4 regions of the Necropsobacter rosorum genome follow, and region 2 is predicted to be linked to each of the others. Evidence: riboswitches for the same ligand, from Rfam matches in the RefSeq annotation. Region 2 holds a riboswitch; each other region holds the start of a gene.

Region 1 (7,360 bases), on a different contig from region 2:
GGCCGTCGCGCAAAGTGCGGTCAGAAATAAGACGGATTTTAATTGAAACATAGCATCTCCTGATTATCCTTGCTGATAAGCCCAGTGATTGGTCGGGCCGTGTCCGTGGCCAATGCCGAGAGGATGGCTGATGGCGGCGGTAATGAAATCTTTGGCGGTGCGAATCGCCGCCTCCACCGACTGACCTTTCGCCAGCTCCGCCGTAATACAGGCGGAAAAGGTACAGCCCGTGCCGTGCGTATGACGGGTCGGATAGCGTTCGCTTTGCAGGGTAAACCGTTCCGTCGGCGTAAAGATCCAGTCACGGCACAACGGGCTGCGCGAATCAGCGCTGTGACCGCCCTTGATCACCACGTTTTTTACTCCCAGTTCCTGCAAACAGGCGGCGGCACGCTGCGCACTGTCGTCATCGATAATGTCGATCCCGGTCAGTGCCTGCGCCTCCGGCAAATTCGGGGTCAGCACTTCCGCCAGCGGCAACAAGGCAGCTTTCATCGCGCTGACGGCATTTTGCTGCAATAAAGGCGCGCCGCCTTTTGCAATCATCACCGGATCCAGCACCAGCGGGCCGAAGCGATACCGCTTCAATGCGGCGCTGACACATTCAATTACCTCGGCGCTACCCAACATTCCGATTTTAAACGCCGCGATCGCAAAATCCTGCGCCACCGCCTGCAACTGCGCTTCAATTGTCGGCAGCGGAACGGCATGAATATCAAACACGCCCAGCGTATTTTGCGCCGTTATCGCGGTGATCACCGTCGTTCCGAACACACCGCGCATCTGGAAGGTTTTCAGATCCGCCTGAATACCGGCACCGCCGCCGCTGTCGGAGCCGGCGATAGTCAACGCCTGAGGAATATTAGACATAGTTCACCTCCGCGCGTTGGCGCACCTGTTGCGCGCTGACCGCCGCCAGCTGATCTAACAGTGCGGTGCAAAATGAACCGGTTTGGGTAGGCAATAACCCTGCCGCCGCCAATTCACCGGCAACGGCGTACAGCGTGCAAGCCTCGACGCAGGCCTGAAAATAATCCGTTTTTTCAACCACGCCGGCAAAGGCGGCGCACACCGCGCCCAATAAACAGCCGGAGCCGGTAACCCGCGGCAATAACGGCGTGCCGTTGGTAATTTTGGCGACCTGAACACCGTCGCTGATGACATCGGTTGCGCCACTGAGCGCGACCACGCAACGATAGCGCTCGGCTACACGTTTCGCCGCCAGTACCGGATCAGCCTCACCGCAGCCGGCATCCACGCCTTTCGCCTGCCAGTCGATTCCCGCCAATGCGGCGATTTCACCGGCATTGCCGCGAATCAGCGCAAATTGCACCTCCGCCAGCAGCCGTTGTACCGCCGCCCGCCGGCATTGGGTCGCACCGACGCCCACCGGATCCAGCACCACCGGAATACCCACTCGATTGGCGCTTTGTCCCACCAGACTCATCGCCTCCACATCGGTACCGTTTAAGGTGCCGATATTCAGCAGCAACGCCTGCGCAAAGCGGGGAATCTCCGCCGCCTCCGCCGGATTGAGCGACATCAGCGGCGAGGCGCCCAGCGCCAGCAAACCGTTCGCCGTATAATTGGCGACCACCAGATTGGTCATGCAATGCACCAGCGGCTGATGTTCACGAATAAGATTGATCGTATTGAATTGCATAGTTTTTCCTTTCAGTGAAAAAAGAATGACCAGCAATATTGACGGTATAGAAAGGCAAATCGGACAATTAGTTTCCTACGTCAGTATTAACTGTATCAGGTTCACGGGTATCATCTCAGCCATCTCGGCACCCCGACTAACAGCGCTTAAGTCTATAATGTTTGGCGCGGCGAAACAATACCTTTGACACACAGTTTTATATCGCCAACGCCGCCGATTTCCCTTACAATTTCGCCATGCCGTTTTTTACATAAGGATTTTCTATGCCGCCGTCCCTTCCGCCTTGCGCCGCCACATTGCGTCAATTCGCCGCGCTGCTGCGCGTTTATTTTCCCGAACATTACACTGAAGACACCGAGCGCCAAATTGCACAGACGCTGCAAAATCCCGACACGCCGCTCGCCCGACTCGGCTATGCGGCGGCGATGTCGACATTCTGCACCGAAGTACTGCAAAAACAACCGCACTTTTTGCACCAATGCTGGCAGCATATTCCGCAACTTGAGCAGTGCGGCAATTACGCCCAACAATTGCGGGAATTGCTGGCGCCGGTGCAAACCGAAGCCCAGCTGTATAACAGCTTGCGCCGGTTTCGCTATCGGGAACTGGCTAGGCTCAGCATCTGCCAGAGCCTCAATGCCGGCACGGTGGAAGCGATTTTGCTGCGCTTATCGCAGCTGGCGGAAAGCCTGATTATCGCCGCGCGGGATTGGCTGTATGTGCAGGCCTGCGCAGAAATGGGCACGCCGGTCGATCAGGACGGCAAACCGCAGCAGCTGTATATTCTGGGAATGGGAAAACTCGGCGGGTTCGAGCTGAATTTTTCATCCGATATTGATCTGATTTTCACTTATCCCGCTAACGGCGAAACCGTCGGTGCCCGTCGGGCGGTGGAAAACAGCAAATTTTTCACCCGTCTGGGTCAGCGTTTGATTAACGCGTTGGATCAATACACGCCGGACGGTTTCGTATATCGTACGGATATGCGTTTGCGCCCCTTCGGCGACAGCGGCGCGCTGGCGCTCAGCTTTAATGCCATGGAACAGTATTATCAGGAACAGGGGCGCGACTGGGAACGTTACGCCATGCTCAAAGGGCGGATTCTGGGTGCCGATCCGCAGGATCCGAACGTTAAGACGTTGCAGCAACTGCTGCGCCCTTTTGTGTACCGCCGTTACATTGATTTCAGTGTGATTCAGGCGCTGCGGGAGATGAAAGGCAAAATCGAACGCGAAGTGCGTCGCCGCGGCTTAACCGACAACATCAAACTCGGCGCCGGCGGCATTCGGGAAATCGAATTTATCGTGCAGGTGTTTCAATTGATCCGCGGCGGGCGGGAAATCAGCCTGCAAAGCCAGCAACTATTACCCCTGCTGCCGCGGCTTGCCGCCTTACAATTGCTCAGCACGCAGCAGGCGGAACAATTGCGTCTGGCGTATTTGTTTCTGCGGCGGGTGGAAAATGTGCTGCAGGCGATAAACGATCAGCAAACCCAACTGCTGCCCACCGATGAGGCCGATCGTCGCCGTTTAATCGCCGCCTGCGCCTGTTTCACCCAGCAAAATCCGCAGGGACAAATCGAAGAAATTCGTTATCCGATTGAAAACTGGGAAGATTTTTACGCCGTATTACAATCTCATCAACAAAAAGTGCGGTCGGTTTTTCATCATTTAATCGGGGAAGAAGATGAAAAAGAAAATCATACGCAGGCCAATGGCTGGCATGATTTTCTGGAGGCGGATCTCAACGAGGAAGACATCGAAGACATGCTGCGCAGCAACGGGATCGATGCCCAATATCACGCCGAGATTATTGCCAAACTGGCGCAATTCCGCACGGATTTATCGCACCGCGCCATCGGCAGCCGCGGTCATGTGGTGCTGGCGCAATTAATGCCGGTGCTGTTGGCGCAGGTGTTTTGTCATCAGCAGTATCAGGCGCTACTGCCGCGCATGCTCAATATTGTGGATAAAATCGTCACCCGCACCACCTATCTGGAACTGTTAGTGGAAAATCCGCAGGCGCTGACCCAGCTAATCGAACTGTGTTCACAATCGGAAATGATCGCCGCGCAAGTGGCACGCTATCCGATTCTGCTGGATGAATTGCTGGATCGCAACGCGCTGCTCAATCCCGTGGCTTACCGCCAGTATCCCGCCGAATTGCGGCGCTATCTGCTGCGTCTGCCGCCGGATGACGAAGAGCAGTTTATCGACGGTTTGCGCCAGTTTAAACAATCCGTTTTGCTGCATGTGGCGGCGGCGGATATTCTGGGCGCCCTGCCGGTGATGAAAGTCAGCGATCATCTGACCTTTCTGGCCGAAGCCATTATCGATGCGGTGGTGAATTCCGCCTGGCAGCAGATCAGCCGCCGTTTCGGTGTGCCGGCGTTTCTGAGCGAAAACCAACGGGGTTTTCTGGTGATTGGTTACGGCAAACTGGGCGGCATTGAGCTGGGTTATAAATCGGATTTGGATCTGGTGTTTCTGTATGACGGTTCGCGCAGCGGGCAAACCGTCGGCGGCAAAAAAACCATCGACAGCCACCAGTTTTATCTGCGGCTGGCGCAGAAAATCGTCAGTATTTTCAGCATGAATACCAGCGCCGGCGTGTTGTATGATGTGGATATGCGTCTGCGCCCTTCCGGCGATGCCGGACTGCTGGGCTGTTCGCTGGCCGCCTTTGAAAACTATCAGCTTAACGAGGCCTGGACTTGGGAAAAGCAGGCCTTGGTGCGCAGCCGTGCGGTTTACGGCGAGCCGTTATTGCGGGAACGCTTTGAAAATATCCGCCGCAACGTGCTGTCGGCAGCGCGCGATTTGGACGGCTTACGGCAAGATGTGCGCGAGATGCGCGAGAAAATGTATCAACATCTGAGCCGAAGCGGCGCAAATGAATTCAATATCAAAACCGATCGCGGTGGTATCACCGATATCGAATTTATCGCTCAATATCTGGTGCTGGCCAATGCGCCGCAAAATCCGTCGCTGGCGGTCTGGTCGGATAATGTGCGCATCTTTGAGGTGATGGCCGAAAGTGCGGTCATTTCCGCGCCAGTTTGTGAACGGCTGAAAAAATGCTATGTGGATTTGCGCGATCGCATTCACCATTTAAACCTACTCGGCCGGCCTCCGGTAGTGTCGGCGCAGGAATTTACTCAAGAGCGCGCCTTTATCAGCCGAATCTGGCAACAATTACTCGGTTAGGTCATTGTAAAACCACGCGGTTATGCTATTGTGAGTTTTTTTATTTACACAGGATAATTTTCATGCAGGCACTACTCAAATTTACCCAATTTATCAGTAAAACCTTTGCCCTCTGGGTGTTGATTTTCGCTTATCTGGCATTTTGTTTTCCGCACTATTTTATCGAACTGCGCCATTACATTCCTTATTTGCTGGGGATCGTGATGTTCGGCATGGGCATTACGCTGACCTTTCAGGACTTCGGCGAAGTGTTCAGACATCCGAAAGCCGTACTTATCGGCGTGATCGGACAATTCGTGATTATGCCCTCCATTGCCTTCGGGCTGGCAAACGCCTTTGCGCTGCCTGCCGATCTGGCTATCGGCGTCATTTTAGTCGGCTCCTGTCCGGGCGGCACGTCATCTAACGTGATGACCTATCTGGCCAAAGGCAATACGGCGCTGTCCGTCGCCTGCACCACCATTTCCACCCTGCTCGCGCCGTTGCTGACGCCGGCCATTTTCTATGTACTGGCCAGTCAATGGCTGGATATCGACGCCTCGGCAATGTTTATGTCGGTGCTGAAAATGGTGCTGTTTCCGATCTTTTTGGGACTGCTGGTGCGCGCGCTGTTTAAAAAGCGCATCGCCGACATCAGTCGTACCATGCCGCTGCTTTCCGTCGTGGCGATTGTGCTGATTCTGGCGGCGGTGGTGGCCGTCAGTAAAGACAAAATCATTGAATCCGGCCTGCTGATTTTCGCCATCGTGGTGCTGCATAATTGTTTGGGTTATCTGATAGGTTTCGGCGTGGCAAAACTGCTGAAGCTCAATAATGCGGACAGTAAAGCGATTTCCATTGAAGTGGGCATGCAAAATTCCGGTTTAGGCGCGGCGCTGGCGGCGGCGCATTTTAACCCGATCGCCGCGGTACCCAGCGCGGTATTCAGTTTCTGGCACAATGTTTCCGGCCCGATTTTAGCCAACATTTTCTCCAATCTGAAAAACGACGACAAAGCCTGATTACGGCATAAAAAACCCGCTGATTTATGACTACTCAGCGGGTTTTCCGATCAACCTGTTGCCGAATTACACCGGTCTGACCGCCAGTTCGGCGATTTTGGCGATCACCCTCACCGCATCCAGCATACCTTCCAGCGTGATCAGTTCGTGCTTACTGTGAAAATTATAACCACCGGTAAACAGATTCGGACAGGCAATGCCTTTTTCCGCCAGTTTCGCCCCGTCCGTACCGCCGCGAATCGGCTGATGTATCGGTTCAATGCCGCATGTTTTCATCGCTTTGTCGGCAAGATGCACCGCAGCCGGCACTTTCTGAATGGTTTCATACATATTGTAGTAAGTATCGCTCAGCACCAGTTCGGCTTTTTTGCGCAGTTTTTTCTTACGGTTGAAATCCACCACCAGCATGGATAAAAACGCTTTGCGCTGCTCGAAGCCGACCCGGTCGAAATCGCGGATCAAATAACGCAGCTCCACTTTTTCAATATCGCCGCTGAAACTTTCCAAATGGAAAAATCCCTGCCGGCCTTCGGTTTTTTCCGGCACTTCATCGGCGGGAAAGCCCTGCTGAAATTCGCACGCCAGCGCTAAGGCATTTTGCATATTGTTTTTCGCCGAGCCGGTGTGCATATTGCGCCCGTAAATCGTAACCTGCGCGCTTGCGGCGTTAAAGTTTTCGTATTCCAGCTCGCCCACTTCGCCGCCATCCACGGTATAAGCCCAGTGGCAGGCAAATTTTTCCGTCGGGAAGAAATGCATACCCAAACCGATTTCTTCATCGGGAGTGAAAGCAATGCGAATATTACAGTGAGGAATGTGGTTTTCTTGCAGATAAGCAAGTGCGGTCATAATTTCGGCGATTCCCGCTTTATTATCCGCCCCCAGTAAGGTATTGCCGTCGGCGACAATCAGGGTTTTGCCCACCAGTTTCTGCAAGAAATGATAATACACCGGGCTGATAAACTCATCGCCCACGCCAAGGGAAATATCGCCGCCGCGATAATGTTCGATCACTTCCGGGCGCACATGTTTGCCGCTGCATTGCGGCGAGGTATCCAAATGCGCAATAAAGCCGATGGTCGGCATTTTCGGGCTGACGTTCGACGGTAAAAAGGCGGTCACCACGGCATGTTTACTGACCTCAATATCCTGCAGCCCCAATGCGAACAATTCCTGCTGCAAATGTTTCGCCAGTCTCATCTGTCCGGCGCTGCTCGGTGAGGTTTTTGCCCCCGGTTTGGACTGCGTGTCAAAACCGACATAGTGCAAAAAACGCTCCAGCACTCCGTTTCTGTATTGTGTTATTTTTTCCATAGCATTCTCTTTTGCCGTCCGACCGAAATCAACGATTTTCATTCTATACACAGATTCCACGCCGGATATTGATATATGACAAAGTTATACCGGATTTACCCTGTAAATACCCCGTAAAAACGGCTTTTTTTTATTAAAACACAATTAATTACTTTTAATTGCGGGGTAATCGCTAT
Region 2 (7,360 bases):
GCTCTCAATCAAAGGGGTAATTTATGCAATTAAAACGTCACATCATCACCATCGCTTTCATCGCCGCCGTTTCCGGCACCGCCAGCGCCGCACCGAAAGAACCTTATACTCAAGAGGGCACAAATGCGCGCATGCTGGAACAGCAGGCAGCGATAAAATGGGTGTCTGTTGAACAGATTAAAGAAAGCATCAAAGATCTGCCGCCGATGAACGTCAGCTTTGACATTGACGATACGGTCGCCGCCACCAGCGGCTGCTTCTACTACGGCAAACAAAAATATTCGCCGCAGGATTTCAGTTATCTGAAAAATCAGGATTTTTGGGATGAAATCAATGCCGGTTGCGACAAATACAGCATACCGAAAGATGTGGCGAAAGCGTTGATCAACATGCATCAGGCGCGCGGCGATCAAATCTACCTGATTACCGGACGTACTGCCGGCAAAGATGATCAGGTGACGCCGATTCTGGCAAAAGCCTTAGATATCAAAAATATGCAGCCGGTCAATTTTATGGGCGGCAAAGCGCACAGCACCAAATATGACAAAACTCCGGCAATCATCGAACATAAAATCAGCATTCACTACGGCGACAGCGATGATGATATTTTAGCCGCCAAAGAGGCGGGAATCCGCGGCATCCGCGTATTAAGAGCGGCAAACTCCACTTACCTGCCGCTCCCGCAAGCCGGCGGTTACGGCGAAGAAGTAATTATTAACTCCGCCTATTAAACCCGCTTTGCAAAACGCACGCCGTACCGAAACGCGGATTATGCCGGTACGGCCTCTGAAACCGCAACGATATTATCGGGTTGGTCAACCGACCAAATTGAGCATACAGGATTTGAAATTATGCGGGAAAGTGATCGGCTTTCCCGTTTTTTAATTGAATAGAATACTGACTTGCAGGCCTTTTTCCTGCTTGGCATTCAGCCCGTTTTTTAACCGCACTTGATAATGATGCAGCTGTGCAATGCGATATACAATCGACAATCCCAGTCCGCTGCCCTTTTCGTTTTGCCCCGCCGGGCGGTAAAAGCGTTGTCCGAGTTTTGTCAGATCCGCTTCCTCCACACCGCCGCCGTTGTCTTCCACCACAATGCGATCGTGAGTTAAACGCACCGTCACCGTGCTGCCGGCGCGGCCATAACGGATGGCATTGTCGATCAGATTGCGCAGCATTAAAGACAGCAACAGCGGTTGTCCCTGCCGCTGCGGCGGCAGCGCCTGTTGTTCAAAGGCCAGCTCAATGCCGCTTTTCCGGGCGCTGAAATATAATTCACCGATCAGCGAGGGAATCAGTTTATCCCAGTGAATCGTTTCTAAATTATCCAGTTGTTGAAGGTTATCCAGACGGGAAAGGGTCAGCAGCTGTTCGACCAATTGGGTGGCGCGATCAATGCCCTGGGTCAGATGTTTCAGCGCCTGTTCGCGCACCGCATTGTCGTCACCGGCAAGCTGTGCCACTTCGGTCTGAATCCGCAATGCGGCAAGCGGGCTGCGCAGCTCATGAGCGGCATCGGAGGTAAAACGGCGTTCGCGCAGCAACATGCTGGCCGTGCGGTCAAAAAAGCGGTTTAATTCGTTCACCAGCGGCAGAATTTCACGCGGCACATGTTGTACGGATAATGCCGTATTATCTGCCGGCGCACGCTGACTGAGCTGTTCACCGACCCGGCGTAAGGCGCGCAGCTCCCGGCTGATGACCCACACAATTAAACCGAGCAGAAACGGCAGGCTGGCAAACCAAATCCACATTTGGCCGAACACCATATTCTGAATCAGGTTTTCCCGATAGCCCAGCTCCTGCCCCACCGCTACGATCAGGCGATCGCCCAGCGGCAGCCAAAAAATGCGCCACTTATCCTCGCTGTCCCGGATGTTTGTCACCGAAAATCCGCGTGCCGGCGCAAAAATAAAACCGTCGCCGTTCTCACCGTCGCTGAGTACGATTTCGCCGTTAGGGGTGAAAACCGCAAAGGCCAGCGCATTGCCGTCATAGCCTTTTTTCGGCATAAAACGGCGACGATTTTTATATCCGTTGAAAAACTCGGGGCGGTGCCGTTCGATTAATATCGTCCGCAAGTCGGAAGACGCCAGCCGTTTGGCAAATAAAATCTGCTGCGCATCAAACACTTCATTGACTTCTTTGCGCACCTGTAACCAAGCCACCGCAGTGGAGATCGTCCATACGATCAGCGCGATAAACGAGAGCATAATAATCAAGCGAAAACGCAGGCTGGCAGGTTTAGCTGTTTTCATCCGCTTTTCCCAACGCATAACCGACACCGTGCACGGTGCGGATAAACTGTTTACCCAATTTTTGCCGCAGGTTGTAAATATGCACTTCCAGCGCATTGCTGCTGACTTCGTCATCCCAAGTGTAGAGTTTTTCCTCAATGGCGGAACGTGACAGCACTCTGTCTTTATGGTGCATAAAAAGTTCCAGCAGCTTATATTCCCGGGTGGTCAGCGCCACTTCCTGCTCATGCAGAAAAACCTTATGCTGATTCGGATCGAATTTGACCGGGCCATGGGCAATAACCGGATTAGTATGACCATAACGGCGCCGGATCAGCGCCTGCAAGCGGGCAACCACTTCCGCCAGCGCAAAGGGCTTGCATAAATAATCGTCCGCGCCGCGCTGCAAACCGGTAATGCGCTCATCCAGCGTATCCCGTGCGGTCAGAATCAGCACCGGCACATCTTCACTGTCGTTGCGCCAGCGTTGCACAATATCCAGACCGTCCATTTTCGGCAAGGTCAGATCCAGCACTACGGCGTCATAAGGCGCGGCTTTCACTGCCTGCAAGCCGGTGTTTCCGTCGGTAAACCAATCCACGCTGAAACCGGATTGGGTTAACCCGACTTTAATCCCGTCGCCGATTAACGGATCATCTTCAATTAATAAAATTCGCATAATTTTGACCGCACTTTTTATGATTGCATTACCGCGCCGGATCAGCTTAAATCCAGCCCCATTTGCCAGAATGCGGCTTCCATTCGGGTTGCCGTACTGAAAACGGTTCGCAGCTGCCGCCGCCGAGTGTCGCTTAACTCGGCACAAAAACTATCCAGCCTGCGGGCAAAATCTGCCGCCGCCTGCTGGAAATCCTCGCCGGCATAGGTATCGATCCACGCCTGATAAGGATTATGTGCCGTCGTTATGCCGGCCAGCCGTTTGCCAATCGCCGCATAGCCCAGCATACAAGGCGCCAGCGCAGTATAAAGTTCCGCCAGACCGCCTTTCACGCCGCAATCCAGCACATAACGGGTATATGCCACACAGGCGGGCGATTCCGCTTCGTTCATCAGCGCCTGCTCGGAAATGCCCCACTGACGGCAGAATGCAATATGCAGCTGAATTTCCTTTAACAGCAGATCATTGGCCTGATGGGCATACTGAATATGTTCGAAATTGTCCGCTTTAAAAATGCCGAGCGATAAGGCGCGGCTGTAATGAAACAAATATAAATAATCCTGTTTCAGATAATGCTGAAAACAGGATTCCGGTAAGGTGCCGTCCGCCAAACGGTTAACGAACGGGTGATAAATATAGGCTTCCCAATCGGTTTTTGCCGCTTCGATCAGCTGCTGTACCATAGACATAGATTCGCTCCCATAAAAAATTGATGATACGAAACTGCCGGGGAACACCGCTTGCGAAACACATCACGTTATCGATAACCGCGCGATAACCAAATTAGTTTCCTACGTCAGTATTAACTGCTTCAGGTTCACGGGTATGATCTCAGCGCGCATCCGGCACGCACCCCGACTAATTTCAGTGATTGAGTTTAGCGTAAAAAAAATAATTTGCCACCGAAAATTACGGTTTTACTTTTTCAACATGACGAATTTCGATCGTCGGTTTTTTCCAGGATTTATTCACATCACCGAATAATTTCACCTCATCGTTCGGCGTAATGTCCTGACCGTGCCATGCGCGACGGCTGATTTCCACTTCGATTTCACCGCTGGCGTCACGGAATAAGAAATCCCGTTTTCCCACCTGCTCGACAATTTTCCCCTGCAGCGCAATGAACTGATTGTCTTTCCAGCTGTCGGCATCGGCGACTTTCAACACCGGAAAATTAAACTCCGGACGGCGCGGCTGATTGGCCGTATCTACCGCCGGTTTGCTCGGATCTTTAAAGCCGCCGCGTACTTCATCTTTGCCATTCCAATCGCCGCGGGATTTTTTATCGCCATGATGTCTGCCATCGCGGTAATCGCAGCGGCCTTTACCGTTTTGCGGTGCCGGTTGAGTCATCTGGGTGCCGCCTTTTTGCTGTGATACGCTAATCTGTTCATTCTGTGCAACGGCAAACAGACTAACGGTTGATAATGCTAAAATTGTTGCTAAACTAAGTTTTTTCATAATAGGTCTCCAAAATAACATCGTAAGCAACAAGACGCTGTTGTCTTGTTGAGGCTTATTAAAACAATTAAATATTAAGAAAAACTTAAGACTATAAAATTTTACCCCAAGGACATGCTATGAATTGCACACCTCCGCCGGCAGCTGACGGTTCACCGTCAGTACAGGACGCCGCCGACCGGCCTCATTCGGCCCTCAATCACAATATAGAACAATCGCTGTTAGCTATCGCCAAACGGGAAGTGGTGCCCGCACTGGGCTGCACGGAACCCATTTCGCTGGCGCTGGCGGCGGCTACCGCGCGCAAATATTTAGCCGCCGAGCCGCAGAAAATCGAAGCGAAAGTGTCACCGAATTTAATGAAAAACGGCATGGGCGTTACCGTGCCGGGAACCGGTACGCTGGGGCTGAAAATGGCGGCGGCAATCGGGGCGACGGGCGGCGATCCGGATGCGGGTTTGGAAGTGTTAAAAAATATTAACGCCGAACAGGTCGCTCATGCCAAAGCGCTGATCAGCGCCGAAAAGGTCAAAGTCTCTATGCTGCAAACCGACCATCTGTTATATTCCGAGGCGACCTTATTTTGCGGACAGGACAGCGTTTGCGTGCGGATTGCGGCGCATCACGCCAATATTATTTATATTGAAAAAAACGGCGAAACCCTGTTTGCCAAGCCCTGCGCCGTTGACAACGAAAATTCTCAAGAAATTTTCACCGCACTTAGTGCAAAGGATATTTTTGATTTTGCCATGCGTGCGGATGAAAACAGTATTGCCTTTATCGCCGAAGCGGCACGCTTGAATGAAGCGCTGTCGCAGGAGGGATTACGCCAAGATTACGGGCTGCACATCGGGCGGACATTGCAAAAACACATCCGCAGCGGGCTGCTCAGCGATGATCTGATGAACCGCATCATCATCGCCACCACCGCCGCTTCCGATGCCCGAATGGGCGGCGCGAATTTACCGGCCATGAGCAATTCCGGCTCAGGCAATCAGGGCATCACCGCCACTATGCCGGTGGTTGTAGTCGCACAGCATTTGCAGGCTGATCGCCGGCGTCTAATCCGCGCGCTGTTTCTCTCTCATTTAATGGCGATTTATATTCACAGCAAACTGCCCAAACTGTCCGCTTTATGCGCGGCAACCACGGCGGCAATGGGCAGCTGTGCGGGGATCGCCTGGTTATTAAGTGGCAAATTCGAGACGATCAGCATGGCCATAAGCAGTATGATCGGCGATATCAGCGGGATCATCTGCGACGGTGCGGCAAACGGCTGTGCGATGAAAGTGTCCACCAGCGTGACCTCAGGCTATAAAGCGGTGCTAATGGCGCTGGATAACATACAGGTCACCGGTGATGAAGGGATCGTCGAACACAGTATCGACCGGTCCATCAACAATCTGTGCGATATCGCCTCGCGCAGCATGCAATATACCGATCGTCAGGTGATTGAAATTATGGTCAATAAACCGGCGGCCTGAGCGCAATCTCTACCGTTTACGTCAGGCAAAAAATAAGCGGCGATTAAGATCGCCGCTTTCTCTAACAATCATACCGATTAGGCATAAACCGGCAGGCGTTTACAGATTTCCAGCACTTTAGCTTTGGTAGAAAGCACCACGGCTTCATGGTTGTCTTTACCCAGACTGTCCAGCACGTCGCACATCCAGCCCGCCAGTGCTTTGGCGTCCTCTTGTTTGAAACCGCGACGGGTAATCGACGGCGTACCCACACGAATACCGGAAGTAATAAACGGTTTTTGCGGGTCATTCGGCACGGAGTTTTTATTCACCGTAATATTCGCCGCACCTAATGCCGCATCCGCCGCTTTACCGGTCAATCCCTGTTTGATAAAGCTGACTAAGAACAGGTGATTTTGCGTGCCGTTGGACACCACCTCAAAACCGCGCTGTTTGAAGACTTCGACCATCGCCTGCGCATTTTTTACTACCTGCGCCTGATAAGCTTTGAATTCCGGTTCCAGCGCTTCTTTAAAACATACCGCTTTCGCCGCAATCACATGCATTAACGGCCCGCCCTGACCGGCTGGGAACACCGCACTTTGCAGTTTTTTATACATTTCCTGATCGCCGCTGGCAGAAAGAATCAGACCGCCGCGCGGGCCGGCTAAGGTTTTATGCGTGGTGGTGGTTACCACATGGGCGTGCGGCACCGGGCTCGGATAAACGCCGGCTGCGATCAACCCGGCCACATGAGCCATATCCACGAACAGATAAGCGCCCACTTCATCGGCAATTTCACGCATTTTCGCCCAATCCACCACTTGGGAATAAGCGGAGAAACCGCCGACAATCATTTTCGGTTTTACTTCCTGTGCCTGTTTACGCAAAGCATCGTAATCGATCAGCCCTTCTGCGGTAATGCCGTATTGTTCCGCATGATAAATCTTACCGGAGAAACTGACCGACGCGCCGTGCGTTAAATGACCGCCATGCGCCAGACTCATGCCTAAAATGGTATCGCCCGGATTCAGCAACGCCATATACACCGCCGCATTCGCCTGCGAACCGGAATGCGGCTGTACATTGGCATAATCTGCGCCGAACAGCTCTTTGGCGCGGTCAATAGCCAGTTGCTCAACAATATCCACATATTCGCAGCCGCCGTAATAGCGTTTACCCGGATAACCTTCCGCATATTTATTGGTTAATTGCGAACCTTGCGCCTGCATAACGCGCGGGCTGGCATAGTTTTCGGAAGCAATCAGTTCGATATGCTCTTCCTGACGGCGATCTTCATCTTGAATCGCTTCCCATAATACGGGATCATAATCGGCAATATTCATACTTCTTTTTAACATGGGGGTGTCCTCATTATTCACGTTGGTTGAAATTTATTGTACGCTATTTTTACAAAAATTTTATTGGGATTTTTTCATTATCTTTATGAAAATAATTCATTTACTCTAAAAAATAACGGCTACTTGCAAACAATATTTGCTAATAGACCTACTTTT
Region 3 (7,360 bases), on a different contig from region 2:
ACGCAACAAACGGGTAACGCAGGGCAGTGTGAATCCGGTGATTCAGCGCGCTTCTTCTTTGGTATTTGAATCGCTGGAGGACAAACGGCAGGCGACCCGCAAGCGGGCGCAGGGCGGCCTGTTTTACGGGCGGCGCGGCACATTGACGCACTTTGCGCTGCAGGATCTGATGTGCGAGCTGGAAGGCGGCGCGGGTTGTTATCTCTATCCTTGCGGTGCGGCGGCAGTGACGAATAGTATTCTGTCTTTTGTCTCCAGCGGCGATCATGTGCTGATGACCGGTGCGGCTTATGAGCCGACGCAGGATTTCTGTCATATTATCTTGAAAAAAATGGGGGTGGAGACCACCTTTTATGATCCGCTGTGCGGCGCGGGCATCGCCGAGCTGGTGCAGCCGAATACCAAAGTGGTGTTTCTGGAATCGCCCAGTTCGCTGACCATGGAAGTTCCGGATATTCCAGCGATGGTGCGGGCGGTACGCAGTAAGAAACCCGACGCGGTAATTATGATCGATAACACTTGGGGCGGCGGAATATTATTTAAAGCGCTGGAACATGATATTGATATTTCCATTCAAGCCGGTACCAAATATCTGGTCGGGCATTCCGACGTGATGATCGGCACGGCGGTTGCCAATGCGCGCTGCTGGGATCAGCTGCGCGAACAGTCTTATTTAATGGGACAAATGGCGGATGCCGACAGCGCTTATACCACCGCCCGCGGTATCCGTACGCTGGGAGTGCGTTTAAAACAGCATGAGGCAAGCAGCATCGAGGTGGCACAATGGCTGGCGCAGCGGGAGGAAGTGAAAGCGGTTTATCATCCGGCGCTGCCGAGCTGCCCGGGACATGAGTATTTTGTCCGGGATTTCAGCGGTTCAAGCGGGCTGTTTTCATTTGAACTGCGACAAAAACTGACGCCGACCCAGCTGGAAAATTTTATGAATCATTTTGCACTGTTCAGTATGGCGTACTCTTGGGGCGGTTTCGAATCGCTGATTTTATATAATCAACCGGAGGATATTGCGCGCATCCGCCCGGGAATTCCGCGCAAATTAAGCGGCACCTTAATTCGCCTGCATATCGGGTTTGAGGATGTGGCGGAGCTGATCGCCGATTTGGAAGCGGGTTTTGCGCGGTTACAGGATTAATTAGACAAGGGGCGTGATTCGCCCCTTTTTTGTGCCTGTCGGCATAAAATCTGTTTTCACTGCCGACCGGAACGGCAAAAGTGCGGTGAAAATTTCGCCGGTTTCGCTGTGGCGCTACGGCGTGCCTTTCACATCAATAATCATCACTTCAGATTGCGAACCCAAACGCAGCGGAATGCCCCAGAAGCCGTAACCGGAGGTGACGAAAAAATGCCCGTTGCCGATTTTGGCATAGCCGTAATCCAAACGGTACATCAGCGAGGTAATCAGATTGGCGGGGAAAATCTGCCCCTTGTGGGTATGCCCCGACACTTGCAGATCAACGGGCAATTCGGCATGCAGGGCAATTTCCGTCGGACGGTGATCGAGCAAAAAGACCGGCAGGCGCGTATCGACGCCGTGCAGCAGTTGTGCGGTGCTCGGGCGATCGCCGAGCAGATCGTCATTGCGCCCGACTAGCACCATGCGGTTGTCCACCGGCAGGGTTTGATCCATTAACAAGGTAATGCCCGCCCGGCGGATTTCATGCGCGATAGCCTGTTGATGACCGAAAAAATCATGATTGCCGAGGGTGGCGTACACGCCCAGCGGCGCGCTCAGTTGCGCCAGATGAGGCCGCATGTTTTGCGCCAGATAGGCATCGGTGTTATCGTCCATGATATCGCCCGGCAGCAGAATCATATCCACGTTTTCCTCGTGCATAATCTGTGCCAGCCGATCCAATTGCCGGGCGCCGAACAGCGTGCCTAAATGCAAATCGCTCGCCACGCCGAGGCGTAACGGTTGCAGCGGTTTGTCGAGGGTGATTTGATAATGTCGCACTGTCGGCGTGTAGGCATTATAGACGCTCAGCCCGAGCAACCCCGCCAGTGCCGGCAGATAGGCAAGGCGTAAAGTGCGGTTCAGTTTGTCGCGGTTTACGTTATTGCGCAGCAGGCGGTAAATCAGCGCGGCAGCGATACTGATAAACGCGGCAAACAGCAGAAAAACCAGAATTAACGCGCTTAAACGGAACATCGGCTGAAGGCGGAACACGGTCAGCAGAATAATGCCGTTGGCCGCCAGATAATTAAAGATAGCGATAGCTCGGCGGGTTTTATGCCCGATTTTGCCGCTGAGAAGCCAGTACAGCGTGCGGTTGAACAGATGGATAAACAGCTGTAACAGGATAACCGAGACGGCAAAAATAATATAATGACGAAGTTCCATTGCTTTCCTTGCTTTCAAATGTAAAAAAGTGCGGTGATTTTAACCGCACTTTCGCTGAATTGAAAGCCGCAATCTTAGTTGAGCTTCACTTCGGTGAGCCATTTTTCGATTAAACGTTTGCTTTCCGTATCGGATCCGAAACGCTCGAAATCAAAATCAATCAGTTTCAGATCCTTCGGGTTGACGGAGTTCGGCGAGGCTTGAGCGTGAATGTTAGTCGGGATTTGATACATTTTCTCCTCGCGCCAGGCGATTTCCTGCGCGTCCGCCGTCAGCGCCCAATCCATAAACAGCTTGGCATTGTCCGGATTGCGTGCGCCTTTCAGAATGCTGATGCCGCCCAGCGAATAACTGTCGCCGTCACAAGGCAGAATGGCTTCCACCGGCGCGCCTTTTTCCTTTTCCGAGGCATAACCGTTCACAAAGCCGATCGTTACCGCCGCATCGCCGCGCGACAGATTGGATTTTTCCGTACCGCTTTTGGCATATTGCGAAATATTGTTGTGCAGCGCGTTTAAATAACGAAAGGCTTCTTCTTCGCCCCACAGCTGGATCAGCGTGGCGATAAAGGTATAGCCGGTGCCGGTATTGCGCGGGTCGGGCATTTGAATCTGATCTTTCAGGCGCGGATCGAGCAGGTCTTTCCAGCATCGAGGATAATCCCGAATGCCGAGTTGTTTGAATTTTTCCGTATTCACCCCGATGCCGAGCACGATAATATAACCGATGGCGGTGTAATCGCCTTTTTCTTCCAGCAGGCGTTTAAATTGCGGCATGGTTTCCGCCTGATAGGGGGAGCGGTAAGGTTGCAGCAGACCTAACTGGGCGGCCTGAAAGTGCGGTTCAATAGTACCGCCGTACCAGATGTCCGCTTGCGGCAGCGCCTGTTCCGCTTTGATTTTCGCAAGGGTCGCGCCGGTGCTGTTGCGTACGAATTTGGTGTCCACATGATATTTTTGGGCGAATGTTTTCACCATTTTTTCGCACACATTATGCTGCACGCTGCAATACACCGTCAGCTTGCCCGCCGCTTGTGCGCCGTTCAGCCCGGCAAAGGGCAGCCAGAATAATAAAAGCAGCCTGAACGGAATACGACGGCGTTGAGGGACAGTGATTGGTTTGGGAGAAAATAATTGCATAGTGTTTCCTTATATAAAAGATCGACCAGCAATATTGACGAAGCAGAACGGCAGATTCAACCTCCGCCAGCATAACGGCGGCGGTTTGCGATTAGTTTCCTACGTCAGTATTAACTGTATCAGGTTCACGGGTATGATCTCAGCTATTGCTAGCACCCCGACTAACGGTTGTTCAATGCGTCGATCATCACGGCACCGGTGCGGCAATGATCGACAGCGCTTTAGTATAATCGGCTTTGCTGAATTGTCAAAATCCGATGTGATGTTGTTCAACCGGCGTTGAGGCCGGCAATTTTATTATCCGGTTTGCGGCAGTCGGACTCAGTTGAGTTTCACTTCCCGCACCCAGCGTTCGATCAAGCGTTTTGCCTCCGCATCGGAGCCGAAACGGTCGAAATCAAACGGAATGAGATTTAACGCCTCGGGAGCGGGAGCATCCGGCGATAATTCGGCGTTGACGTTGGTCGGATACTGATAGATTTTCTCATCCTGTAGCGCCAGTTGCTGCGCTTCGGCACTTAATGCCCAGTCCATAAACAGTTTGGCATTGTCCAGATTGCGCGCATTGCGCAGAATACTGATTCCGCCCAGCGAATACGGCGTGCCTTCGCACAGCGTTTGCATCGTCACGGGGGCGCCTTTGGCTTTTTCCAGCGCATAACCGCTTAAAAAACCGATGCTCACCGCCACCTCGCCGCGTGAAAGCAGCGTTCGTTCCACCCCGCTTTTGGTATATTGGGAAATATTCTGATTAAGCGCTTTCAAATAGTCAAACGCCTTGTCTTCGCCCCATAATTGTACCGCGGCGGTTAAAAAGGTATAACCGGTGCCGGAGCTTCTCGGATCCGGCAGTTGAACCTGATTTTTCAGGCGCGGATCGAGCAGATCCCGCATACATTTGGGATAATCCGATATGCCGAGCTGACGCAGTTTTTCGTGGTTCATGCCGAGGCCGAAAATGATCATATAGCCGATGGAGGTGAATTCTCCTTTTTGGCGCATCAATTCCTGAAATACCGGCAGAATTTCCGCCTGACGGGGCGAACGGTAGGCGTGCAGCAAACCCAGCGCACCGGCCTGAAAGTGCGGTTCAATGGTGCCGCCGTACCAGACATCTGCCTGCGGCAGGGATTGCTCGGATTTGATTTTCGCCAACGCGGCGCCGGTGCTGTGGCGCACGAAGCGAGTGTCAACCTGATATTTTTGGCCGAAAACGTTTGCCACCCGTTCGCATACGTCATATTGCATGCTGCAATAGAGGGTGAGTTTTCCCGCCGCCTGTGCCGGGTTGGTATGGATGAATCCGAAAAGCATGGCCAGCGTAGCCAGAATCGATGTCCTTGTCATGGTGTTTATCCTTAAATGTTATCGCGTTGTGCGGTGCACTAAAAAAGTGCGGTGAAAATAACCGCACTTTGCTTTAAAGAGATAAGCTGAGACAGCCAATCGTGTTATACCGTAGTTTGAAAGATCACTTCATCGGCTTTTTTGGTGTAGCTGCCGATTTGATCGAAGTTCATATAACGGTAGGTGTCGTCCTTATCCTGCTGCAAATCCGCCGCGTAAGACAGGTATTCTTCCGGAGTCGGCAGTTTGCCCAGCAAGGCCGAAACCGCCGCCAGTTCGGCGGACGCCAGATAAACGTTCGCGCCTTGTCCTAAGCGGTTCGGGAAATTGCGGGTGGAGGTGGACACCACGGTGGCATGATTGGCGACGCGTGCCTGGTTGCCCATACACAGGGAACAACCGGGAATTTCCACGCGCGCGCCGCTTTTGCCGAAGATGCTGTAATAGCCTTCTTCCGTCAGCAGGGCTGCATCCATTTTGGTCGGCGGCGCGACCCACAGGCGGGTCGGGATCATGCCTTTGAATTTCGCCAGTAATTTGCCTGCGGCACGGAAGTGACCGATATTGGTCATACAGGAACCGATAAACACCTCGTCGATCTTGTCGCCCTGCACCTCGGACAATAAGCGGGCATCGTCGGGATCGTTCGGGGCGCATAAAATCGGTTCTTTGATGTCGTTCAAATCGATTTCGATCACCGCGGCGTATTCGGCATCGGGATCCGCTTCTAAAAGTTGCGGGTCGGCAAGCCATTTTTCCATTCCTTTGATGCGCCGTTCCAGCGTTCTGCGATCGCCGTAACCTTCGGCGATCATCCATTTCAGCAGAACGATATTGGAGTTGAGATATTCGATGATCGGCGCTTTATCCAGCTTAATGGTACAGGCCGCTGCCGACCGTTCCGCCGAGGCGTCGGACAGTTCGAACGCCTGTTCCGCTTTTAAGTGCTCCAGCCCTTCGATTTCCAGAATCCGGCCGGAGAAAATATTTTTCTTGCCTTTTTTCTCCACCGTGAGCAAGCCCTGCTGAATGGCATAATAAGGAATGGCGTGTACCAGATCGCGCAGGGTAATGCCCGGTTGCATTTCGCCTTTAAAGCGAACCAGCACCGATTCCGGCATATCCAGAGGCATCACGCCGGTCGCCGCGGCAAAGGCGACCAAGCCGGAACCGGCCGGGAATGAAATACCGATCGGGAAACGGGTATGCGAATCGCCGCCGGTGCCGACAGTATCCGGCAACAGCATGCGGTTTAACCAGGAATGGATAATACCGTCGCCCGGTCTTAACGAGACACCGCCGCGGTTCATAATAAAATCCGGCAGCGTGTGCTGGGTGACGACATCCACCGGTTTCGGATAAGCGGCGGTATGGCAGAAAGACTGCATCACCAAATCGGCGGAAAAACCCAGACAGGCGAGATCTTTTAATTCGTCGCGGGTCATCGGCCCGGTGGTATCCTGTGAGCCGACGGAGGTCATATGCGGTTCGCAATATTGCCCGGGACGAACACCCGCCACACCGCAGGCCCGGCCGACGATTTTCTGCGCCAGCGTAAAGCCTTTTTTACTGTCTTGCACGGCATGCGGTTTGGCGAATACGTCGCTTTCTTCCAGCCCCAGCGTTTGACGTGCTTTATGGGTTAAGCCGCGCCCGATAATCAGCGGAATACGTCCGCCGGCGCGCACTTCATCCAGCAAGACGTCGGTTTTCAGGCGGAATTCGGCCAGCACCTCATCGCTGTCGTGGCGGCAGATTTTGCCCTGATAGGGATAAATATCAATAACATCGCCCATTTCCAGATTGCTGACATCCACTTCGATCGGCAATGTGCCGGCATCTTCCAGCGTGTTAAAGAAAATCGGGGCGATTTTGCCGCCTAACACCACGCCGCCGGCGCGCTTGTTCGGCACATGGGGAATGTCTTCGCCCATAAACCACAATACCGAGTTGGTAGCGGATTTGCGCGATGAGCCGGTGCCCACCACATCGCCCACATAAGCAAGCGGGTAGCCTTTTTGTTTTAAGGCTTGCAATTGTGTGATCGGGCCGATATTGCCGTCGTCATCGGGCCGGATACCGTCGCGGGCGTTTTTCAGCATAGCCAGCGCATGCAGCGGAATATCCGGGCGCGACCAGGCATCCTGCGCCGGTGAAAGATCATCCGTATTGGTTTCGCCGCTGACTTTAAAAACCGTCACCGTGAGCTTTTCCGCTAACGGCGGGCGTGACAAAAACCATTCGGCGTCCGCCCAAGACTGTAGCACGTGGCGGGCATGTTCATTACCTTGCGCGGCGCGTTCGGCGACATCATGGAAATTATCAAACATTAAGAGGGTGGCGGAAAGGGCTTTAACGGCATAGGGCGCGAGTTTTTCATCATCAAGTGCGGTCAGTAACGGCTCAATATTGTAACCGCCCTGCATTGTTCCCAATAATTCGACCGCACTTTCGGGCGAAATCAGTGGCGAGGCGGTTTCCGCGCGGAGAATGGCCGCTAAAAATGCCGCTTTGA
Region 4 (7,360 bases), on a different contig from region 2:
ATCAGGCGCTGGACGAGGTTTGCCGGCAGGCACGGCAACAACGTGCGGTGGCGTTAGATACCGAATTTGTGCGAACCCGCACTTTTTATCCGCGCTTAGGCCTGATTCAGCTGTATGACGGTGAACAGGTCAGTTTAATCGATCCTAATCAGATTGATGATTTTTCGCCTTTCGTGGCATTACTGGCGGATCCGTCGCTGTGCAAAGTGCTGCACGCCAGCAGCGAGGATCTGGAGGTTTTCCAGCATTATTTTCAGCAGCTGCCGCGCCCGATGATGGATACGCAGGTGATGGCGAGTTTTCTGAATCTCGGTCATTCTCTTGGTTTCGCTGCGCTGATTAAACATTATTTTCAGCTGGAGCTTGATAAAGGCGCATCGCGTACCGATTGGCTGGCACGTCCGTTATCGGAAAATCAACTGCGCTATGCAGCGGCGGATGTGTGGTATTTGCTGCCATTGTATCGGCGGATGCAGACGGCTTTAGCGCAGACCCGCTGGCAAAGTGCGGTGCAAAATGACTGCGAATCGCTGCTGAATAAACGGGAAAAAAGCAAAGACAGCGACAAGGCGTATTTGGCTATTGCCAACGCCTGGCGTTTGGATCGGCTTGAGCTGATGCGGTTGAAACTGCTGGCAAAGTGGCGTTATCAGGAAGCGAAGAAACGGGATCTGGCGTTAAATTTTGTGGTCAAAAGCGAGCATTTATGGCTGGCGGCCAAACATCATCCCAAGCATACTTCCACCTTGCTGGAAATGGGATTTTCGTCTTCCGAAGTCCGTATTCACGGCAAAAAAATCCTGCAACTTATTGATCAGGTCAAACGGATCGATGAACAGGCGTATCCGCCGCTGATTGAGCGCCTTGCCGATGATCCGCGTTACCGCAGCACGTTGAAAATGCTACAACGCGAATTAAAAGCCCTGACCCCGCCGGATCTGCCTGCGGAAGTGATTGCCGGCAAAAAAGCGCTGGAAGAACTGATGCGCTGGTGCTGGCAGGCCGAGCGGGATGAGGCTCAACCGCCCGAGTTATTGTGCGGCTGGCGGCGGGAGTTCGGCTTGCCGTTGCTGGCATCTTTACAAAACTTTTAATTTATCGATTGGCAACTTTGCCTGCCACAGAGTAAAATTAAGCGCTCATATATCATCTATGTGAGATTTTCACTAACATATTAAGGACAGTACAATGAATAAAGTATTGAAAATCGGAGCGGCAATCGTGTTCGCTCTGTTCGTAGCGGCATGTAACAAAGCGGATCCAGCGGCGGATTTTAAAAAGCTGACCGATTGGGGGGCGGCGAATCAACAGGCGCAGGCGGCGTTCCAGGCGGAATTTCAGAAAAAAGTCGCCACACAGGATCCGCAGCAAATTGAACAGGCGGTTAATGAGTTAAATACCAAAATCAGCGAAATTGAAAAAAGCCTCAATGCGCTTGATATTCAAAGCCCTGAAATCAAACCGTTGAAAGAAAAAATGAAATCCACCCTGGCATTATCCAGTGATTTAATGAAAGACAGCCTTGCGCTGATGAAAAATCCGACCGACGAGGGCGTGAAAGCGTTACAGGATAAAACCCAGCATGCGGTGCAGGCGACTAATGAATTACAGCAATTACAGTCGCAGCTTGCCGAAAAATACGGTGAGAAAAAATAATTTCACCTCACGCTTTTCGCTTACAGCCATTCGATATCCCGAATGGCTTTTTTGTGGCCACCATAAACTTTTTGCCTTTTAGATTCACTTCCTATACACTCAACACCGTTAGTCGGGGTGCTTCCGTGCGGAGGCTGAGATAACACCCGTGAACCTGATCCAGTTAATACTGACGTAGGAAACTCATTATGCAAAATACTTTTTTCACTTATCCGTTCCGTTCGCTATTTTCCCTTATTCATCTTTTTCCTTTATTTACGCGATGACAGCAAAAATCCGAATGCTGTTTAAATTGAAAAATTGACGCCGATTTATGATCAGGAGTGATGATGTTTGATATAAAAACAATGCTGACGTTATATTTTGTTGCCGGCAGTCAGGATTGCCGGCATTTGGCAGGTGATCGCGCGCAACATTTGCTGCGTATTTTGCAGCAGGCGCTGGAAAGCGGCATTACCTGTTTTCAGTTCCGGGACAAAGGGTTCGGTTCACTGGAACAGGATCGCGCGGCGCAAAAACAGTTGGCGCTGCAATGCCGGGATTTGTGTCGTCATTATCGGGTGCCGTTTATTGTGAATGATGATGTCGAACTGGCGCTGGCGGTTGCGGCGGACGGCATTCATGTGGGGCAGTCGGACATGCAGGCGGCGCAAATCCGCGCCCAAACCGACCGCACGTTGATCGTCGGGTTGTCGGTCAATACGCTGGAGCAGGCACAGCGTGGTGCGGCGTCAGCGGATGTTGACTATTTGGGCGTCGGCCCGATTTTTCCGACCCAATCGAAAGCGGATCAAAAACCGGCGGTGGGAAGCGAATTTATCGCACGTTTAAGAGAGCAGGGCATAACTAAACCGTTAGTGGCTATCGGCGGTATCACCCAAGAAAGCGCCGCGCAGCTGGCCGCGTTCGGGGCGGACGGTATTGCGGTTATTTCGGCCATTACGCGCGCGCAGGATGTGCCGGCTGCGGTTAAAGCCTTACACCGGCAGCTGGGATAAACGCAATAGCCGGCGAGCGAATACGGATAAATCGCGGCGCTAATGCCGGCCGGCATATCCGTCAATGGGCGGCCAGCTTTTCGAGTAACGCCTGATTGATGTCGCGCAGGGAGGTTAATTTGGCATCCGCCAGCGACCAGCGGGGATCGGTTTTTGTGGCATTATCCGGAATGACGACACATTTCATGGAGGCGGCTTTCACTGCGGTCATGCCGATCACCGAATCTTCAATACCGAGGCAGTCACCGGGCGCGGTCTGTAATTGTTCCGCCGCGTGCAGATAAACCTGCGGATGCGGTTTGTTGTAATCCAGTTCGGTGGCGGAGGATAAATAGGCAAAATACTGAGCGATGTCGCAGCGGCGGGTGATTTCCTCCAGCAATTTGCGCGGCGAGGCGGAGGCGACCGCCAGCCGATAACCCAGTGCGGTCAGTTTTTCCAGCGTTTCCGTCACCCCGGGCATCAGAGGTTTTTGCTTTAAAATCATGTCGATGGCGTGCGTATTTAAACGGCTCGCCATTTCGTCGGCCGGCACCGGCGCGTTGTGATATTTTTGGTAGATTTTTTCCACGATAGCCCGCGAAGGCAAACCGGTCAGGGCGACCATGTCCGCCCAAGTCACGGGAAGATCAAAGGCGTTGAAAATCTCAACGCCGGCTTGTTTCCATAAGGGTTCGGAGTCGATCAGCACTCCGTCCATATCAAAAATGATTGCTTTAACAGTCATCTATTCTCCTAACAGTCGATGAATAAATTTGCGCGTCAATTCAATGTAATTGCCGTGAAAACGGTGGCTGAAATTGAGTAAATAATACAGCTGATACAATGCTTTACGTTCCTGATAAGCCGCTTGCAGCGGATAAGTGCGGTCATAATTCTGATAGAATTCCGCGCCAAAGGGCTGGAACAGTTCGCTAAACGCGATGTCGCATTCCCGATCGCCCCAGTAACAGGCGGGATCATACACCACCATATGTTCATTTGCTACGGCGCAGTTTTCAATCCATAGGTTACCGTGTAACAGCGACGGTTTGGGATTGTGTTTAGCCAGCCGGGCGGCGACGGTGCGGACGATAAGCGCGATATCGCCGAAATCCAGCGCTTTTTCTTTACAGATTTGCAACTGCCAGCCGATACGTTGTTCGCTGAAAAATTTCGCCCAATTATCTTTCCATTCGTTCGGCTGATAAACCGGCCCCAGCCAGCTATCGAAATCCAGTCCATAATGTTCGGCATTGCCGGCAAGATGAAGCTGCGCCAGCTGACTGCCGAATTCCGCCATTGTCCGAGCGGTCGGCGGCGTGAGGCGCAGCGCCTCCAGCAGCAGGAAACTGTGTCCCTGAGAACATCCCATACCGTAAACCTGCGGAACGCGGACGGTATTGGTTTTGGCCAACAGAGTCAGCTGATCGGCTTCTGCGCGGAACATGGAACGGTATGATTTGGCATTGACTTTAACAAAAACCGGTTGGATACCGTCATCAATCACCCAGGCTTCGTGCATTTCGCCACTGTGCACTTTCACCTTTTCTTTGATGGAATAGTATGCGCCGAATTGATCGGCCAACACCTGAGATACGGATTTCCACATCGTTTCCTCCTTTGCTCATCACATTGGTTCGTGTTGATAATAAAGGGAATTGTGTGAATATTCTGTGATTGAAGTCAAGTTTTGATAAATATTCCGCCCATTCCTTGCCACATCGCCGGCGATTGCGCTACAGTAAGCACCGAGTTGGACTAAGCGGAGGAAAAGATGCAACTGTACATTTATGATCATTGCCCGTTTTGCGTACGCGCACGCATGATTTTCGGTTTGAAAAATATACCGGTGGAAACGGTGGTGCTGCTAAATGACGATGAAGCCACGCCCACCGGGCTGGTCGGCAAAAAAATGGTGCCGATTCTGGTGAAAGATGACGGCGGCGCGATGCCGGAAAGTCTGGATATTGTGCGTTATATTGACGATAACTACGGCGCCAAACTGCTGTCGGATCAGGTTCGCCCGGCACTGGAGAACTGGATGAAAACGGTCGGTGCGTATTATAACCGGTTATTGTTGCCGCGTTTTGTGCAGCTTGGGCTGGCGGAATATGCCACGGAAAGCGCGCGGCGTTATTTTCTTGCCAAGAAGACCGAAAGTATCGGCGATTTTGCCGAAAATCTGGCCAATACGCCGCAATATATCGCACGCTTAAACGCCGATTTGGCGGAGCTCGCCCCTTTGATTGTGAATGAAAACGCGGTCAATGGCGAATTATCGCTGGAAGATATTCTGCTGTTTCCGATGCTGCGCAATCTCACCTGCGTGAAAGGGCTGGTGTTTCCGGAGCGCGTGCGCGCTTATATTGAGCGCATGTCGGCGTTGAGTCATGTGGCGCTTTATACCGATAATGCGGTGTAAATCAGCGCCTTTTTCGTTGCGCGAAACTGTGCTAAAATGCACCGCACTTTTATTGTACATTGTAGGTATGTATAAAAGTGCGGTGCAAAAACAGCACGATTAACCCGAGGGATTATTATCCCTTATTTTATTTTTAACTACTGCACATGTAACCTTTGGTATGGGTTACCACTGTATAAGGATTTAATATGCCTATTATTACTTTACCTGACGGTTCCCAACGTCAGTTTGATCACCCCGTTTCCGTGTATGACGTCGCGCAGAATATCGGCGCAGGACTTGCCAAAGCCACCATTGCAGGGCGAGTGAACGGCGAGCGGCGCGATGCCTGCGATCTCATTGAGCAAGATGCCACCCTTGAAATCATTACCGCAAAAGATGAAGACGGTCTGGAAATTATCCGTCACTCCTGCGCGCACTTGCTCGGTCATGCGATTAAACAGCTTTTCCCGGATGTCAAAATGGCTATCGGCCCGACGATTGACAACGGCTTTTATTATGATGTGGATTTAGACCGCGCCTTGACCCAAGAGGATTTGGCGGCACTGGAAAAACGCATGCTGGAGCTGGCGAAAACCAATTATGATGTGATCAAAAAACGCGTCAGCTGGCAGGAAGCCTATGACACTTTTAAAGCGCGCAATGAGCCGTATAAAATGGCAATTCTTGACGAAAATATTGCGCAAACCGATCACCCGGCGTTATATCATCACCAGGAATATATCGATATGTGCCGCGGCCCGCATGTGCCGAATATGCGTTTCTGCCACCATTTCAAATTACAAAAAGTGGCGGGCGCATACTGGCGCGGCGACAGCAAAAATAAAATGTTACAGCGTATCTACGGCACCGCTTGGGCGGATAAAAAACAACTGGCCGAGTATTTGCATCGTCTGGAAGAAGCGGCGAAACGCGATCACCGTAAAATCGGCAAAGCGCTCGATCTCTATCATATGCAGGAAGAAGCGCCGGGCATGGTGTTCTGGCATAATGACGGCTGGACGATTTTCCGCGAGCTGGAAACCTTCGTGCGTACCAAACTGAAAGAGTACGATTATCAGGAAGTGAAAGGGCCGTTTATGATGGATCGCGTGTTGTGGGAAAAAACCGGTCACTGGCAGAATTACGGTGATCTGATGTTTACCACACAGTCGGAAAACCGCGAATACGCCATTAAACCGATGAATTGCCCGGGCCATGTGCAGATTTTCAATCAGGGATTAAAATCTTATCGCGATCTGCCGATCCGCATGGCGGAATTCGGTTCCTGCCACCGTAATGAGCCGTCCGGTTCATTGCACGGCTTAATGCGGGTGCGCGGGTTTACTCAGGATGATGCGCATATTTTCTGTACCGAAGCGCAAATCGAAAGCGAAGTAACCAGCTGTATCCGTATGGTGTACGACATTTATAGCACCTTCGGGTTTACCGCCATCGAAGTGAAATTATCCACCCGGCCGGAAAAACGCATTGGCGCCGACGACATGTGGGATCGCGCCGAAGCCGGCCTTGCCAACGCCTTGCGGCATAACGGGCTGGAGTATGAAATTCAGGCCGGCGAAGGCGCATTTTATGGGCCGAAAATCGAATTTGCGCTGCGTGACTGCTTAGACCGTCAATGGCAGTGCGGCACCATTCAGCTGGATTTCGCCTTACCGGGTCGCTTGAACGCCTCTTATGTAGCGGAAGACAACGAGCGCAGAACGCCGGTGATGATTCACCGCGCCATTTTGGGATCTATCGAACGTTTCATCGGCATCATCACCGAAGAATACGCCGGTTTCTTCCCGCCGTGGCTGGCGCCGGTTCAGGCTGTGGTGATGAACATCACCGACAGTCAGGCGGATTATGTGCAACAGGTGGTTAAAACCCTGTCCGATGCCGGTTTGCGCGTGAAATCCGATTTACGCAACGAAAAAATCGGTTTCAAAATCCGCGAACACACCTTGCGTCGTGTGCCTTATATGCTGGTCTGCGGCGATAAAGAAATCGAAGCCGGCAAAGTCGCCGTACGCACCCGTAAAGGTCAGGATTTAGGCACTTTCACTGTGGAAGCATTCTTAGACATGCTGAAAAAACAGGTGCGCGGACGAGACTTGAAATTACTTGGTGAAGCATAGTTTCTGCTGACATTTAGTCGGTTAATAGCATTAAATGAAAGTGCGGTCGAAAATTTAAGTATTTTTGACCGCACTTTTTTGTTTCCGGCTGATTTTTGACGCCGGCTTTTTGTCTGAGATTGTGAACAATGTCACAGATGTGTATTGGCTAAGTTGTTATAATGTAATGCAAATGTTGCTGA

Evidence for each region. Region 2 has a riboswitch for thiamine pyrophosphate ahead of tenA (thiaminase II). Riboswitches for the same ligand answer to the same signal wherever they lie in the genome.
Region 1: it holds a riboswitch for thiamine pyrophosphate, as region 2 does, so the genes downstream of both, thiM (hydroxyethylthiazole kinase) here and tenA (thiaminase II) in region 2, are expected to answer to the same signal.
Region 3: it holds a riboswitch for thiamine pyrophosphate, as region 2 does, so the genes downstream of both, ACESOH_RS06235 (ABC transporter substrate-binding protein) here and tenA (thiaminase II) in region 2, are expected to answer to the same signal.
Region 4: it holds a riboswitch for thiamine pyrophosphate, as region 2 does, so the genes downstream of both, thiE (thiamine phosphate synthase) here and tenA (thiaminase II) in region 2, are expected to answer to the same signal.

The regions. Positions count from the first base shown of each region.
Region 1 covers NZ_CAXSXF010000002.1:503,892-511,251, forward strand. Annotated here, with positions in the region: gene thiB (thiamine ABC transporter substrate binding subunit) at 1-51, opposite strand, end outside; gene thiD (bifunctional hydroxymethylpyrimidine kinase/phosphomethylpyrimidine kinase) at 64-870, opposite strand; gene thiM (hydroxyethylthiazole kinase) at 863-1,663, opposite strand; TPP riboswitch at 1,719-1,808, opposite strand; gene glnE (bifunctional [glutamate--ammonia ligase]-adenylyl-L-tyrosine phosphorylase/[glutamate--ammonia-ligase] adenylyltransferase) at 1,927-4,869, shown strand; gene ACESOH_RS06290 (bile acid:sodium symporter family protein) at 4,932-5,870, shown strand; gene pepT (peptidase T) at 5,937-7,184, opposite strand.
Region 2 covers NZ_CAXSXF010000003.1:117,104-124,463, reverse strand. Annotated here, with positions in the region: gene aphA (acid phosphatase AphA) at 24-731, shown strand; gene qseC (quorum sensing histidine kinase QseC) at 882-2,261, opposite strand; gene ACESOH_RS07125 (response regulator) at 2,248-2,919, opposite strand; gene tenA (thiaminase II) at 2,961-3,608, opposite strand; TPP riboswitch at 3,691-3,786, opposite strand; gene ACESOH_RS07115 (YgiW/YdeI family stress tolerance OB fold protein) at 3,829-4,380, opposite strand; gene ACESOH_RS07110 (L-cysteine desulfidase family protein) at 4,500-5,864, shown strand; gene glyA (serine hydroxymethyltransferase) at 5,942-7,204, opposite strand; gene ACESOH_RS07100 (DUF8095 domain-containing protein) at 7,324-7,360, opposite strand, start outside.
Region 3 covers NZ_CAXSXF010000002.1:491,279-498,638, reverse strand. Annotated here, with positions in the region: gene metC (cystathionine beta-lyase) at 1-1,150, shown strand, start outside; gene ACESOH_RS06240 (metallophosphoesterase) at 1,265-2,359, opposite strand; gene ACESOH_RS06235 (ABC transporter substrate-binding protein) at 2,434-3,498, opposite strand; TPP riboswitch at 3,578-3,668, opposite strand; gene ACESOH_RS06230 (ABC transporter substrate-binding protein) at 3,820-4,845, opposite strand; gene acnB (bifunctional aconitate hydratase 2/2-methylisocitrate dehydratase) at 4,950-7,360, opposite strand, start outside.
Region 4 covers NZ_CAXSXF010000002.1:17,716-25,075, forward strand. Annotated here, with positions in the region: gene rnd (ribonuclease D) at 1-1,094, shown strand, start outside; gene ACESOH_RS04130 (PM1805 family lipoprotein) at 1,189-1,656, shown strand; TPP riboswitch at 1,760-1,854, shown strand; gene thiE (thiamine phosphate synthase) at 1,986-2,654, shown strand; gene hxpB (hexitol phosphatase HxpB) at 2,716-3,381, opposite strand; gene ACESOH_RS04145 (fructosamine kinase family protein) at 3,382-4,245, opposite strand; gene grxB (glutaredoxin 2) at 4,411-5,058, shown strand; gene thrS (threonine--tRNA ligase) at 5,247-7,178, shown strand.